Peribacillus sp. FSL E2-0218: one gene and its partner. The protein of the gene in region 2 interacts with the protein of the main gene of each other region in a pairwise test. Links are inferred from orthologs where the notes say so. Each region holds a gene or a part of one and is shown on either strand. Other genes may lie near its edges.

Region 1 (3,913 bases), 3.6 Mb from region 2 along the record:
TGGCAATCAAGGTCGCCAATCCGCCCGTAGCGATTACTGTCGGTTCAAGATTACTTTGCTCCTTTATTCGGTTGACGATTCCTTCGACCTGTCCAACATATCCATATAATATCCCAGCCTGCATGGCCGATACGGTATTCTTCCCAATGATGCCGTCTGGCCGGCTGATTTCTATCCTCGGAAGCTTGGCAGCTTTTGAATAAAGCGCCTCTGTAGATATGTTAATGCCAGGGGCGATGGCTCCGCCCATGTATTGTTTATCCTCATTTATATAGCAATATGTTGTTGCCGTGCCAAAATCCACGATGATGAGAGGACTTCCATACTCCTGTATGCCTGCAACGGCATTCACGATCCGGTCTGCACCCACTTCACGGGGATTTTCATATTTAATATTCAATCCAGTTTTGATTCCCGGTCCCACTATTAGCGGTTTTATGCCAAAGTACTTCTTGCACATGCGTTCCAGCGCAAACATGATTGGCGGAACTACCGAAGAGATTATGATTCCGTCAAATTGGTCAAACGAAAGGCCTTCATGCTGCAGCAAAGACTTTATGACCATTCCATATTCATCTTCCGTCTTATGGCGGCTAGTCTCGATTCGCCAATGATATTTTAAAATATCTTCATCGTATACGCCTAATACTATATTCGTATTTCCAACATCCAATACAAAAATCATCGTTTCATCACTCCGGTAAATTATTCTCCAACATCATACCACACTGGTTTTTCATACGCTATTAGTCACACTTTTCGAAAGCCAATAAAACTCCAGACCCGATCCTTTACGTTTTAACGGTTAAGAAAAGGGTATTTCCGAGGCGGAAATACCCTTTTCTGTTAGTCGAATTAAGACTTTTTATTGTCATCTTCGTTAGGGAAGGAAAGCGGCTTATCTTGAGGGGCCCCTTCATTAATCGGAGGTGTATTAAGCCCTTCCTCCGTTATTTCAAGGTCCTCAGGTCCCCTTTTATCCAATGGATCCAAAAGGGCCTCTTTTTCTTCCTTTTTCGTATTGATGTTCACCTTGACATTCTCATCAGTGGTCAAATTGCCATTCAGAGCGGTATAATCCCGGTCTGGCAATTTTCCATTGTGGAATAAACTTCTGATTTGTTCTGCATCGAGTGTTTCCACTTCAAGCAAGGTTTTAGCAACCAAATCAAGTTTTTCACGATTTTCAGTAAGGATTTTCTTACATCTTTCGTACGCTTCCCTGATGATGCGTTGAATTTCAAGATCGATTTCATAGGCTATGGCATCTGAATAATTTTGATCATTATTGAAATCGCGGCCTAGGAAAACCTGACCTTGGGAGTTACCGAACTGAAGCGGTCCAAGTTTGCTCATGCCATATTCCATGACCATGCTGCGAGCTATGCCCGTTGCACGTTGGAAGTCATTATGCGCCCCAGTACTCACTTCTCCGAATGTTACTTCCTCGGATACACGTCCACCCAACAGTCCGACGATTTTATCTTTCAATTCCGGCTCCGTCATGAAGAAACGATCTTCTTTTGGAAGCATCACTGCATAACCGCCAGCTTGACCACGAGGGACAATCGTAACCTTATGAACGACTTCGGCATCATCCAGAACCAGACCGATGATGGTATGGCCCGCTTCATGCCATGCTACAATATTCCGTTCCTTCTTGGAAATGACACGGTTTTTCTTGGCAGGTCCGGCAATGACGCGATCCGAAGCTTCATCCAGATCCGACATGTCAATCTTCTTCTTATCTTGACGGGCAGCCACAAGTGCCGCTTCATTAAGCAAGTTTTCAAGATCGGCACCAGAAAATCCTGGTGTACGCTGGGCAATCGCCTTCAAATCGACGGTTTCCGCCAAAGGTTTATTGCGAGCATGCACCTTCAGCACTTCTTCACGGCCTTTGACATCCGGGCGGCCAACCGTAATTTGACGGTCAAAACGACCTGGACGCAATAATGCCGGATCCAATACATCAGCACGGTTAGTCGCAGCTATGATGATGATGCCCTCATTGCCGCCGAATCCATCCATTTCAACGAGCAATTGGTTCAGCGTTTGTTCACGTTCATCATGTCCGCCACCAAGGCCTGCGCCACGCTGACGTCCGACTGCATCAATTTCATCGATGAAGATGATACATGGTGCATTTTTCTTAGCATTCTCAAATAAATCACGAACACGGGATGCACCGACACCCACGAACATCTCAACGAAATCTGAACCGCTGATCGAGAAGAAAGGAGTTCCTGCTTCACCGGCCACTGCCCGTGCAAGTAATGTTTTACCTGTACCAGGAGGCCCCACTAATAGTACCCCTTTAGGAATGCGGGCTCCTAGCTCGGCGAATTTGCGAGGGTCTTTCAAGAATTCGACGACCTCGACAAGTTCCTGCTTTTCTTCGTCCGCTCCGGCAACATCATTGAAGCGTACCTTTTTCTTATCATCATTATACAATTTCGCCTTACTTTTCCCGAAATTCATGACACGGCCGCCACCGCCGCCTTGAGCTTGGTTAAGTAAAAAGAAGAAGAGGATAAAAATGATTACAAATGGAATGATGGAAGTGAAAAATGTCACCCAGCCACTTGTCTTTTCTGGAGGCTCGACAGTGATGATGTCTTTATCCAGCTTGTTTGCAGCGTCATTGATCCGGCTTTGCGAATATTCACTGAATGGCACGTAAGTCACGAAGTTCTTGTTATCATCATAACCTTTGAGCTTACCAGTGATTTCAAAGACACTGCTTTCGGGCTGCATCGTAAGTGATGTAACGTCCCCACTCTCCAAATGCTTATAGAATTCATCTTGGGTCATTTTTACGTTTGGTTCATTGTTATTATTAAAGATGCTTACAATCCCAATGATGACCAAAAAGATCAGTAAATAAAATATCGTATTACGGAAGATCCGATTCATCCCTTACCTCCTCCCACGGGTAAACAAACTATAGTAAATACTATCATACAAAATTAAAGAATTACAATAATTTAACACCGCTGTTTTAATCTGGTCTTTTCTTTCAAACAGGTACGATCAATTCGAGTAAATTTCAGGCTTCAATATGCCAATATACGGGAGATTGCGATATTTTTCGGCAAAATCCAGACCGTATCCGACAACGAATGCATCAGGAACGATAAATCCGGCATAATCGGGAGTGATATCCGCTTTCCGGCCTGTCGGTTTATCCAATAAGGTGACGATTTTAATCGATTTTGCTTTTCTATAGCGGAACAGTTCCGCAAGATAGCTAAGTGTTAAACCGCTGTCGATAATATCTTCGATGATTAAGATGTCACGGCCTTCCACTGATGTATCTAGATCCTTGATGATTTTCACTTCACCGGAAGATACAGTTGAGTTACCATAGCTTGAAACATCCATGAAATCCATTTCAAGATGTGTATCAACACGCTTCAGCAAGTCAGACATAAATGGCATCGCGCCTTTCAACACCCCGATGGCCAACGGGAACTTGCCTTGGTAATCAGCTTCTAGCTGTGCACCCAGTTCCTTGATTTTCGTTTGAAGTTCTTCCTCTGTGATTAACACTTTTTCAATGTCGTTTTGCATGGTCATTGTAATTGATTGCCCCCCATGAAGAATTAAGCTTTTTTATATTCTAAGTAGATTAAAGATGTTTCATCAGAAAACATTTCCGGCTCAACATCCGATTTCTTTAAACCGGGCAGCCAGATGGCCTTCCCCGCTTGATCGATGATGACCGGCCACACATTTCTTTCCTGCATCGGGATTTTTTCATTAATGAAAATATCCTTCAACTTTTTAGTGCCGCCCAATCCCTTGACTGCCATCCGTTCGCCTTCCTTCCTTGTTCGGACGGTAAGCGGAAGCCGAACAGCGGATTCGGGAAGTATAAAAGAATGGTTTCCACTGACTGTCGGAATTTCTT
Region 2 (7,942 bases):
TTTAATTTCAAAATTGAAGATGATCTTTTCGTGATATCTATCATCCTTCTGATCTTTATCAGGCTTGAAATATTGGTATACCATCCAGGCACCAAGGAAAATGAGAATGATGCCCCCCGTTTTTTCAGCCGCATCTATGGATATGAGCTGACTGATGAATTGCCCGATGACCATCGCTATGCCTAAACTTAAAGCAGAACAAAATGAGATGACCGCTATTGACTTAAGCGGGATTTTCATTTTCCGCATACCAAATGTCATGCCTACACCAAAACCGTCGATACTAACTGCAAATGCAAGAAAGATAATTTGTAGCCACATCGGAATATTACTCCTTCCTTACTCGTTGCTACCCTAGTATATGGAAGGAGCCCATCCGATGTGTGTGAAATGCATGAGCTAAATTAACGGCTGGCATCGTGGGCAAATATGTGTGCCGCGCCCTGCTACAACCAGCTTTTCAAGCGGTGTGCCGCATGTTTTGCAGTCCTCGCCCTTTCGCCCGTAGACATTCAATTCCAACTGAAACATGCCGATTTGCCCTTGGGAATTGACATATGAACGAATCGTGCTTCCTCCCTTTTCGACAGCTTCACCAAGTGTGGCAATGATTTCAGCATGCAGTTTTTCGATTTCTTCCAAGGAGAGTGAGGAGGCTATCCTCTCCGGATGGATGCCGGAACGGAATAACGACTCGTCCACATATATATTCCCGATTCCCACGACAACCGTTTGGTCAAGGAGCACAGGCTTGATTTTCCTGTTCGTCCTGGCCAATTTAGCCCGAAGTCCCTCGACGGTGAAATCCTCGGATAACGGTTCAGGCCCCAAATGCAGCAAAGGCAACCGCTCCAATTCCTCGCCTTTGGCAAACAGGTGCATCGTGCCGAATTTACGAACATCGCGGTAGCGAAGCTCACTGTCGTCGGTGAACGTGAAAATCACATGTGTATGCTTATCATAAGGTTCTTCCTTTTGATGCACCCCGTATTTGCCTTCCATCCTTAAATGCGAAACCATCGAATATTCATCCAAGGTGAAAATCAGGAATTTGCCCCGCCTGCCGATTTGATGAATCGTCTGTCCCTTTAAGGCATGCTGAAACTGTTCGATCGGCTCGGGTGCTTTAATGATTTTTGGCCAGAAGACGGAGACTTCCTTGATTTCTTTTCCAAGGACAAGCTGCTCTAACGTTCTTCTGACTGTTTCCACTTCTGGAAGTTCTGGCATTACTATCACCTATCTTTTCTTATTTGGCATCAAACCATGTTGGCCCGAAGGCATAATCCACTTTAAGAGGCACGTTCAATCCGATGGCATTTTCCATTTCCTCTGGAACGATCACCTTCAGGATTTCGAGCTCCTCCGGCGGAGCTTCAAAAATCAATTCATCATGCACCTGTAAGAGCATCCTCGTCTTGAGCCCCTCCTTGATCAGGCGCTTGTTCATGTTGATCATCGCAAGCTTGATGATATCCGCGGCACTTCCCTGGATCGGCGTGTTCATCGCCGTACGTTCCGCAAAGCTCCTGATGTTGAAGTTCCTGCTCGTAATCTCCGGTATATAGCGCCTTCTTTGCATGAGGGTGGTGCTATATCCTTTTTGGCGGGCTTCATGGATGCTTTCTTCCATATATTCCTGTACACCTGGAAAGCTTCTTAAATACTTCTCGATGAACTCCCCAGCTTCTTTTCTCGTAATGCCCAGGCTTTGTGATAACCCGTAATCGCTTATTCCATAAACAATTCCGAAGTTGACCGCTTTGGCTTGGCGTCTCATGTTCGATGTGACTTCCTCCGCCGATACATGGAAGACATCCATCGCCGTTCTTGTATGGATGTCCATCCCAGCCTGGAATGCTTCCACAAGTCCGCTGTCATTGGCGATGTGTGCCAGCACGCGTAATTCGATTTGCGAATAGTCAGCCGCGAAAATGATCCAATCCTTCTCGGAAGGAATGAAGGCCTGCCTGATTTTCCTGCCTTCTTCCAGCCTGATCGGGATATTTTGCAGGTTGGGATCTGTCGAGCTTAAGCGGCCTGTCTGGGTCAAGGCTTGGTTGAAACGGGTGTGCACCTTATCCGATTTGCCATTGACCACTTTAAGCAAGCCTTCGATATATGTGGATTGAAGCTTCCCAAGCTGGCGGTACAGCAATATTTCCTTCACGATATCATGCTTGCTCTCCAGTTTTTCCAGCACATCAGCGGAAGTGGAGTAGCCTGTTTTCGTTTTCTTCATGACCGGGAGCTCCAATTTTTCAAAAAGGATGGCTCCAAGCTGTTTAGGTGAATTGATATTGAAAGCTTCGCCAGCCAAATCAAAAATCCTCGCTTCGATCGTTCTTAAGCGTCCAGCCAATTCCTGCCCCATATTTTTCAGACGGCCAATATCCACCTTTATGCCTTGCCATTCCATGTTTGCCAGGATGATCGATAATGGCAGCTCAAGGTCCGTCAATAAATGAAATTGCTCAAAATCATGAAGCCTATCAATCATCGGTCCTTTCAAAGAAAGGATCGCCTTCGATTTTCTGGCAATATGCTCGCTTAATTCAGCTTCACCAGGAATCATGCGTTTTGCGCCTTTTCCATAGAACACGTCATCGGTTTCAAGACGGATCGCGCCTTGGGTTTTCGTGATTTCCGCCACTTCATCCACTGACTCCGCAGGATCCAGGATGTAAGAGGCCAAAAATACATCAAAATCGATGCCCTTTATTTCGACTCCCCGATGGCGGAGTGCCACGACAGTTCGTTTCGCATCGAAAACCGTTTTCTTTTTCGTTCCATCCTCGGCCCAGGATTTGAATGCCGCGGAGTTCAAAGCACTATCACCATGGAAATAGAAATGACCAAGCTCATTACTGATGGCAATCCCGATGATGTCGGCACGATGATAATTATCCTCTAGAATTTCCACATATAGAGCACTTTCATCCGCATACATGCCTTCCGTCATTTCCGCCGTCTTGACCTCGATCTTTTCCTGCTCAAGCGGGACAGTTTCCGCAACATCCAATTTATCGAGCAAGGTCGAAAAGCCCAGCTCTTTATAAAATGAAATGACCCGATCCTGATCGATCCCGCTGTACTCGGTCTCGTTCAGGGAAACTTCAATCGGCGCTTCCCTCGTTATCGTGGCAAGCTCCTTGCTTAAAAGGGCCAGATCTTTATGTTCTTCTATCTTCTCTTTCAATTTTTGTCCGCTTACCTCTTCAATCGACTGAAGAAGGTTTTCTACCGTTTCAAATTGATGCAAGAGCTTAAGTGCGGTTTTCTCGCCAACGCCCGGTATCCCGGGGATATTGTCGGAAGCGTCTCCCATCAGCCCCTTTAAATCTATGATCTGCAATGGGGATAGTCCGTATTTTTCGTGTATATGCTTTGGTGTATATTCCTCGATTTCAGTAATTCCCTTTTTCGTGATCGAAACCGTCGTACTAGGGGAGGATAGTTGCGTCAAATCCTTATCACCGGAAATGACCTTGACCTCGAAGCCGTCTTTTTCTGCTTGTAACGACAGTGTACCGATGATATCATCTGCCTCATAATTCTCCAGCTCATACCTTTTTATTTGAAAACAATCGAGCAGCTCGCGAATGAAGGGGAATTGCTCGGACAATTCCGGGGGCGTTTTTTGGCGTCCGCCCTTATATTCCTTGAATGTCGCATGTCTGAATGTCGTCTTGCCCGCATCAAAGGCTACCAGTATGTGCGTTGGTTTTTCCTCTGCGAGTATGCGGTTGAGCATCATCGTGAATCCGTAAACGGAATTCGTATGCACCCCTTTATCATTATTCAGGAGCGGAAGCGCAAAAAATGCACGGTAAGCAATGCTGTTTCCATCTATGAGTACTAATTTTTTATCCATATCCGTCTACCTCCAGACCAACAGGTTTATGTATTTTCAGCTTCTATTTATATCGCAAAAAAAGCCGTTCATTTTCTCCCTCTATTCTACCATGAGTAGAAGCGGAAAGAAAAATGACGGCTATGCGGTTATTTTGTATTTCCCATTAACAAGCTTGCATAGGGGGAATCCGAGGGGAGAACGATGACCGTTTGATCGCCAATCGTCTTTTTGTAGGATTCAAGAGTCCGGTATAGTTTATAGAATTCCGGATCCTTGGAAAATGATTTATTATAGATTTTCGCTGCTTCCCCTTCTCCTTCTGCCCTGATCACTTCGGCATTCGCCTCCGCAGTCGAGAGCAACTCCTTCACCTTCCGATCCGTATCCGCAACGATCCGGTTCTTCGTCGCGTCACCTTTGGAAAGGTACTCTTGCGCTTTCGATTCACGTTCGGAAATCATTCTCTTGAAAACGGACGCTTCATTTTCAGCAGGCAAATCCGTCCTTTTTATCCGGACATCCGTCAAGCTGATGCCATAATTGTCATTTTGGAGCAGCTCGTTGACCTTTTCCGTTATGCGGTCATTTAAACTTCCTCTGGACGACTTCTCATCATTGATGATTTCATCATAATTCAATTGGCCCAGCTCTGAACGAACGGCTGAATAGATGAACTCCTCCATTTTCGTTTCCGCATTTTCAAACGTCCTTGCATTTGTAATCAGCTTCTTCGGGTCTTCGATTCTCCAAACTGCATAGTTATCGATCAGCATCCGTTTTTTATCTTTCGTATTGATTTCCGCCTCGGATACATCCGAACTCATTTGGTACTTCGGCAAGGTCATGACACTTTGGATGAATGGCACTTTCGCCTTTAATCCCGGGGTCTTATCGATCCTAACAACCTCACCGAATTGACGGACGACTTTATATTCCCCTTCTTTGACGATATAGACATTGGTGAAGACGATCAGCAGCAGGACGATGAAGATAATGAGGAAGATGCCGATCCTGAAATAGCCCCTCCAATGAAAATCGCCTTTTTTCAGCTCAGTGAAATCGATTATTTTCCCGCTCATCGTTGTGCGCCCCCTTCCGCTGTCGCTTTTTCCTCCGATGGATTCTCCTTCTTCGCTTCCATATCGGCAGCATCCTCTTCAGGAGCCGGCGCTTTTTTCGTTTCCTCTTTTTCAAGGGAACGAAGCGGTAAATATTTCATCGTATTTCCATCATCATTCATGATATAAATCTCGGCATTCGGCAATACTCCCTCTAGGGTCTCAATAATAAGACGGTCCTTCGTAATTCCCTTATTGCCTTTATACTCACTATATAGTTTTTCAAAAACCGCCACATCCCCGCGAGCGGCCTCGGTACGGGCAGCTTTATCCCCATTGGCCTGCGAAAGGATGGCGTCTTTTTCCCCTACCGCTTCATTCATCCGTTTATTTTCATATTTATCGGCTTCGTTTCTTTTCGTATTGGCCGTTTCACGGGCATCCGTCACATTCGTAAACGCTTTCCGCACTTCTTCATTCGGTAACTCCACATCCTGGAGCTTAACTGCTGAAATGGAAATCCCAACATCATACTTCTCCATTAGCTGGGTCAATAATTCCCGTACATCCGCTTCGATTTTCGCTTTCCCGGAAGTGAGTGCATCATCGATTTTCGTGCTGCCGATGATGCTCCTTAATGCAGCGGAAGTGGTGTCATACAATATTTTTTCCGGATCATCTGCATTGTATAGATATTTTGGAGGGTCGGTGATTTTCCACTGAACAACCAGGTCGGCCAGCACGATGTTTTCATCACCCGTAATCATTTTCGTCTCACTCGGGTAGTCCTTCACTTCTCCGTCCTCTTCCTTATATCCGAACTTAAGGCTGAATGTTTCTTTCGATAGCTTCTCAACCGATTGGATCGGCCAAGGCAGTTTAACGTGAAGACCTGGTTCCGTGATCGTCTCCTCCACCTTACCGAACGTCATGATGACAGCTTGATCGGACTCATCAACCGTGTACCAGGTCGTTATCGCAACAACCCCCAAAATTATAATAAGAAAAACAAGTCCTGTGATCGTATAGATCCTTTTTAAGCTAATGATAGGTATCACCCCTTCTTTGCCGTTATATCTTATTTACGCAAAGAAGGGTCTAAAGTTTCATGAAAATGAAATATTTGCCTAATTAAATTGCCGTGAGATAACTCCAGTCGCAAATGCCCAAAATAAAAGACAGAGACGCTTTGTCTCTGTCCGTGCTTAACTCCTTGGATGAGGGGTTGTACAATCATTGTACCCCGCCATTATGAAGTCCATTTTAAGGAATTGTAAACGCTATGTAAATTACCGCGAATTACATTTTTCCTTTTAAGCTTTTATTTAGCGTAACCGTAAATGTCGTTCCCGCGCCAGGTGTGCTTTCCACTTTGATTTTCCCTTTATGGACTTCAATGATATGCTTGACGATCGCCAGCCCAATTCCCGTTCCGCCCGAATCACGGCTCCTCGCCTTATCAATGCGGTAAAACCGTTCAAAAATCCTCGGCAATTCCTTTTCGTCGATTCCGATTCCATTATCTTGAACGGTGATGTCCACAGTCTGTTCATGTTCAATGACATTGACGGATACCCTTCCGCCATTTGGCGTGTAGGTCAGTGCATTCGTTATCAAATTAATGAACACCTGTTTGATCCTGTCCGATTCCCCTTCAACGAATACCGGGTTCTGTGATGAATTGATCTGAAGCATTACTTCTTTTTGCTTCAGCTTTCCTATAAGCATCTCCTGTATTTCACCAAGGACTTTCGTCATGTCAACGACGCCTGCTTTCAGAACGAATTCCTGCTGCTCCATCTTGGATAAATTCAAAAGCTCCTGAATGAGTTCCTGCAGCCGGTCGCTTTCTTTCAAGATGATCGATAAAAAGTGCTTCAAGGTTTTTTCGTCTTTTAGGGCCCCATCCAATAAGGTTTCCGAAAAGCCTTTGATGGAAGTGATCGGAGTCCTCAATTCATGGGAAACGTTGGCGACGAAATCCTTGCGCATTTGCTCGAGCCGCTTCAATTCGGTGATATCATGGAAAATGAGCAGGATCCCCTTCCATTCGTCATGATTCCCGATGATAGGCGCCCCATATATTTCAAAGTGCTTGCGCTCGATGGCAAGCGGTATCTTCACCTGGCGTTTTATCGTTTTTTCGGTTCGGAAAATCTCTTCGATGATCGAGATGACTTCCTGATCTTTAATGACCGAATAATATTCCTGAAACAAAAACGTAGCGGCATCCACACGGAAGCTTTTTTTGAATTCTCGGTTGATTACGGTGGTATAGCCCTTACTGTCTATAAGCAGGACGCCGCTTCCGATATTTTCAACAAGCGTTTCCAAGCGATCCTGATTCATTTCCCTCGCTATCTCGGTTTCTTGCAGGTTCCTTGCCAATATGTTCAAGGACGTCGTCAGCATCCCCGTTTCATCCGAATGCCGTTCCAATGTCCGAGTCCCATAATTCCCTTTGGCCAATTCAATGGCTGCCATCGTCGCTTCCTCGATCGGCCGGGTATAATAAGAAGTGATTTTACTGGCAAGCATGAGAATGATGATCAAGGCCACACCTAAACAAATGATCAAAATTTGCCACATTTGCTTATTCACCTGATGAATGGCTTCGATTTCGTTGCTATGTACGACAAAACCTTCAATCTTGCCATCCTTTTCAATCGTCTTCCAATAATAATGAAGGTCCGAGTCCCCTTCAACCACTTCATACCCTTCCCCATGCTTACGCCCTTTTTCCAACGTAATTTCACGAAGGACATTTGCGTGGTTCTTGAGTATCTCATTGGATGAAGTCGAATCGTATAATATCTCCCCGTTCGTTGAGAGAATGGTTAAGTTCGAATCCAGGAGGGGCGTCAGCTTTGCCGTTTTCCCTTTTTCCAAAAAGGAGTCGATCCCCCCATGTTCTTGAATATATGTAGATATGAAAAATGTTTCATTCTGTATACGCTCATTAAAAGTTTTAATATAATAGCTTTTGAACAAATGTCCCAATAAAAAGCCCACGGCCATCAGGACGACC

What was found.
Region 1: the proteins of MHI53_RS17530 (region 2) and ftsH interact in binary tests that used the Escherichia coli proteins (3 or more experiments, as listed by UniProt). The link is inferred for Peribacillus sp. FSL E2-0218 from one-to-one orthologs.

What each region holds. Positions count from the first base shown.
Region 1 is NZ_CP150304.1:80,498-84,410, reverse strand. What follows is about bases 387-3,289. They hold ftsH (ATP-dependent zinc metalloprotease FtsH), read right to left. Parts: upstream 2,917-3,289; coding sequence 856-2,916; downstream 387-855. Other genes in these bases: hpt (hypoxanthine phosphoribosyltransferase), read right to left, coding at 3,034-3,289; MHI53_RS00425 (type III pantothenate kinase), read right to left, coding at 387-685. Outside these bases: more of MHI53_RS00425, read right to left, coding at 1-386; more of hpt, read right to left, coding at 3,290-3,573; tRNA lysidine(34) synthetase TilS, read right to left, coding at 3,606-3,913. UniProt on the Escherichia coli protein: Acts as a processive, ATP-dependent zinc metallopeptidase for both cytoplasmic and membrane proteins. Plays a role in the quality control of integral membrane proteins.
Region 2 is NZ_CP150304.1:3,636,982-3,644,923, forward strand. The notes cover bases 2,970-5,967. They hold MHI53_RS17530 (protease modulator HflC), read right to left. Parts: upstream 4,936-5,967; coding sequence 4,003-4,935; downstream 2,970-4,002. Other genes in these bases: polA (DNA polymerase I), read right to left, coding at 2,970-3,874; hflK (FtsH protease activity modulator HflK), read right to left, coding at 4,932-5,963. Also shown: sporulation membrane protein YtaF, read right to left, coding at 1-321; mutM (DNA-formamidopyrimidine glycosylase), read right to left, coding at 400-1,230; more of polA, read right to left, coding at 1,250-2,969; MHI53_RS17540 (ATP-binding protein), read right to left, coding at 6,214-7,942.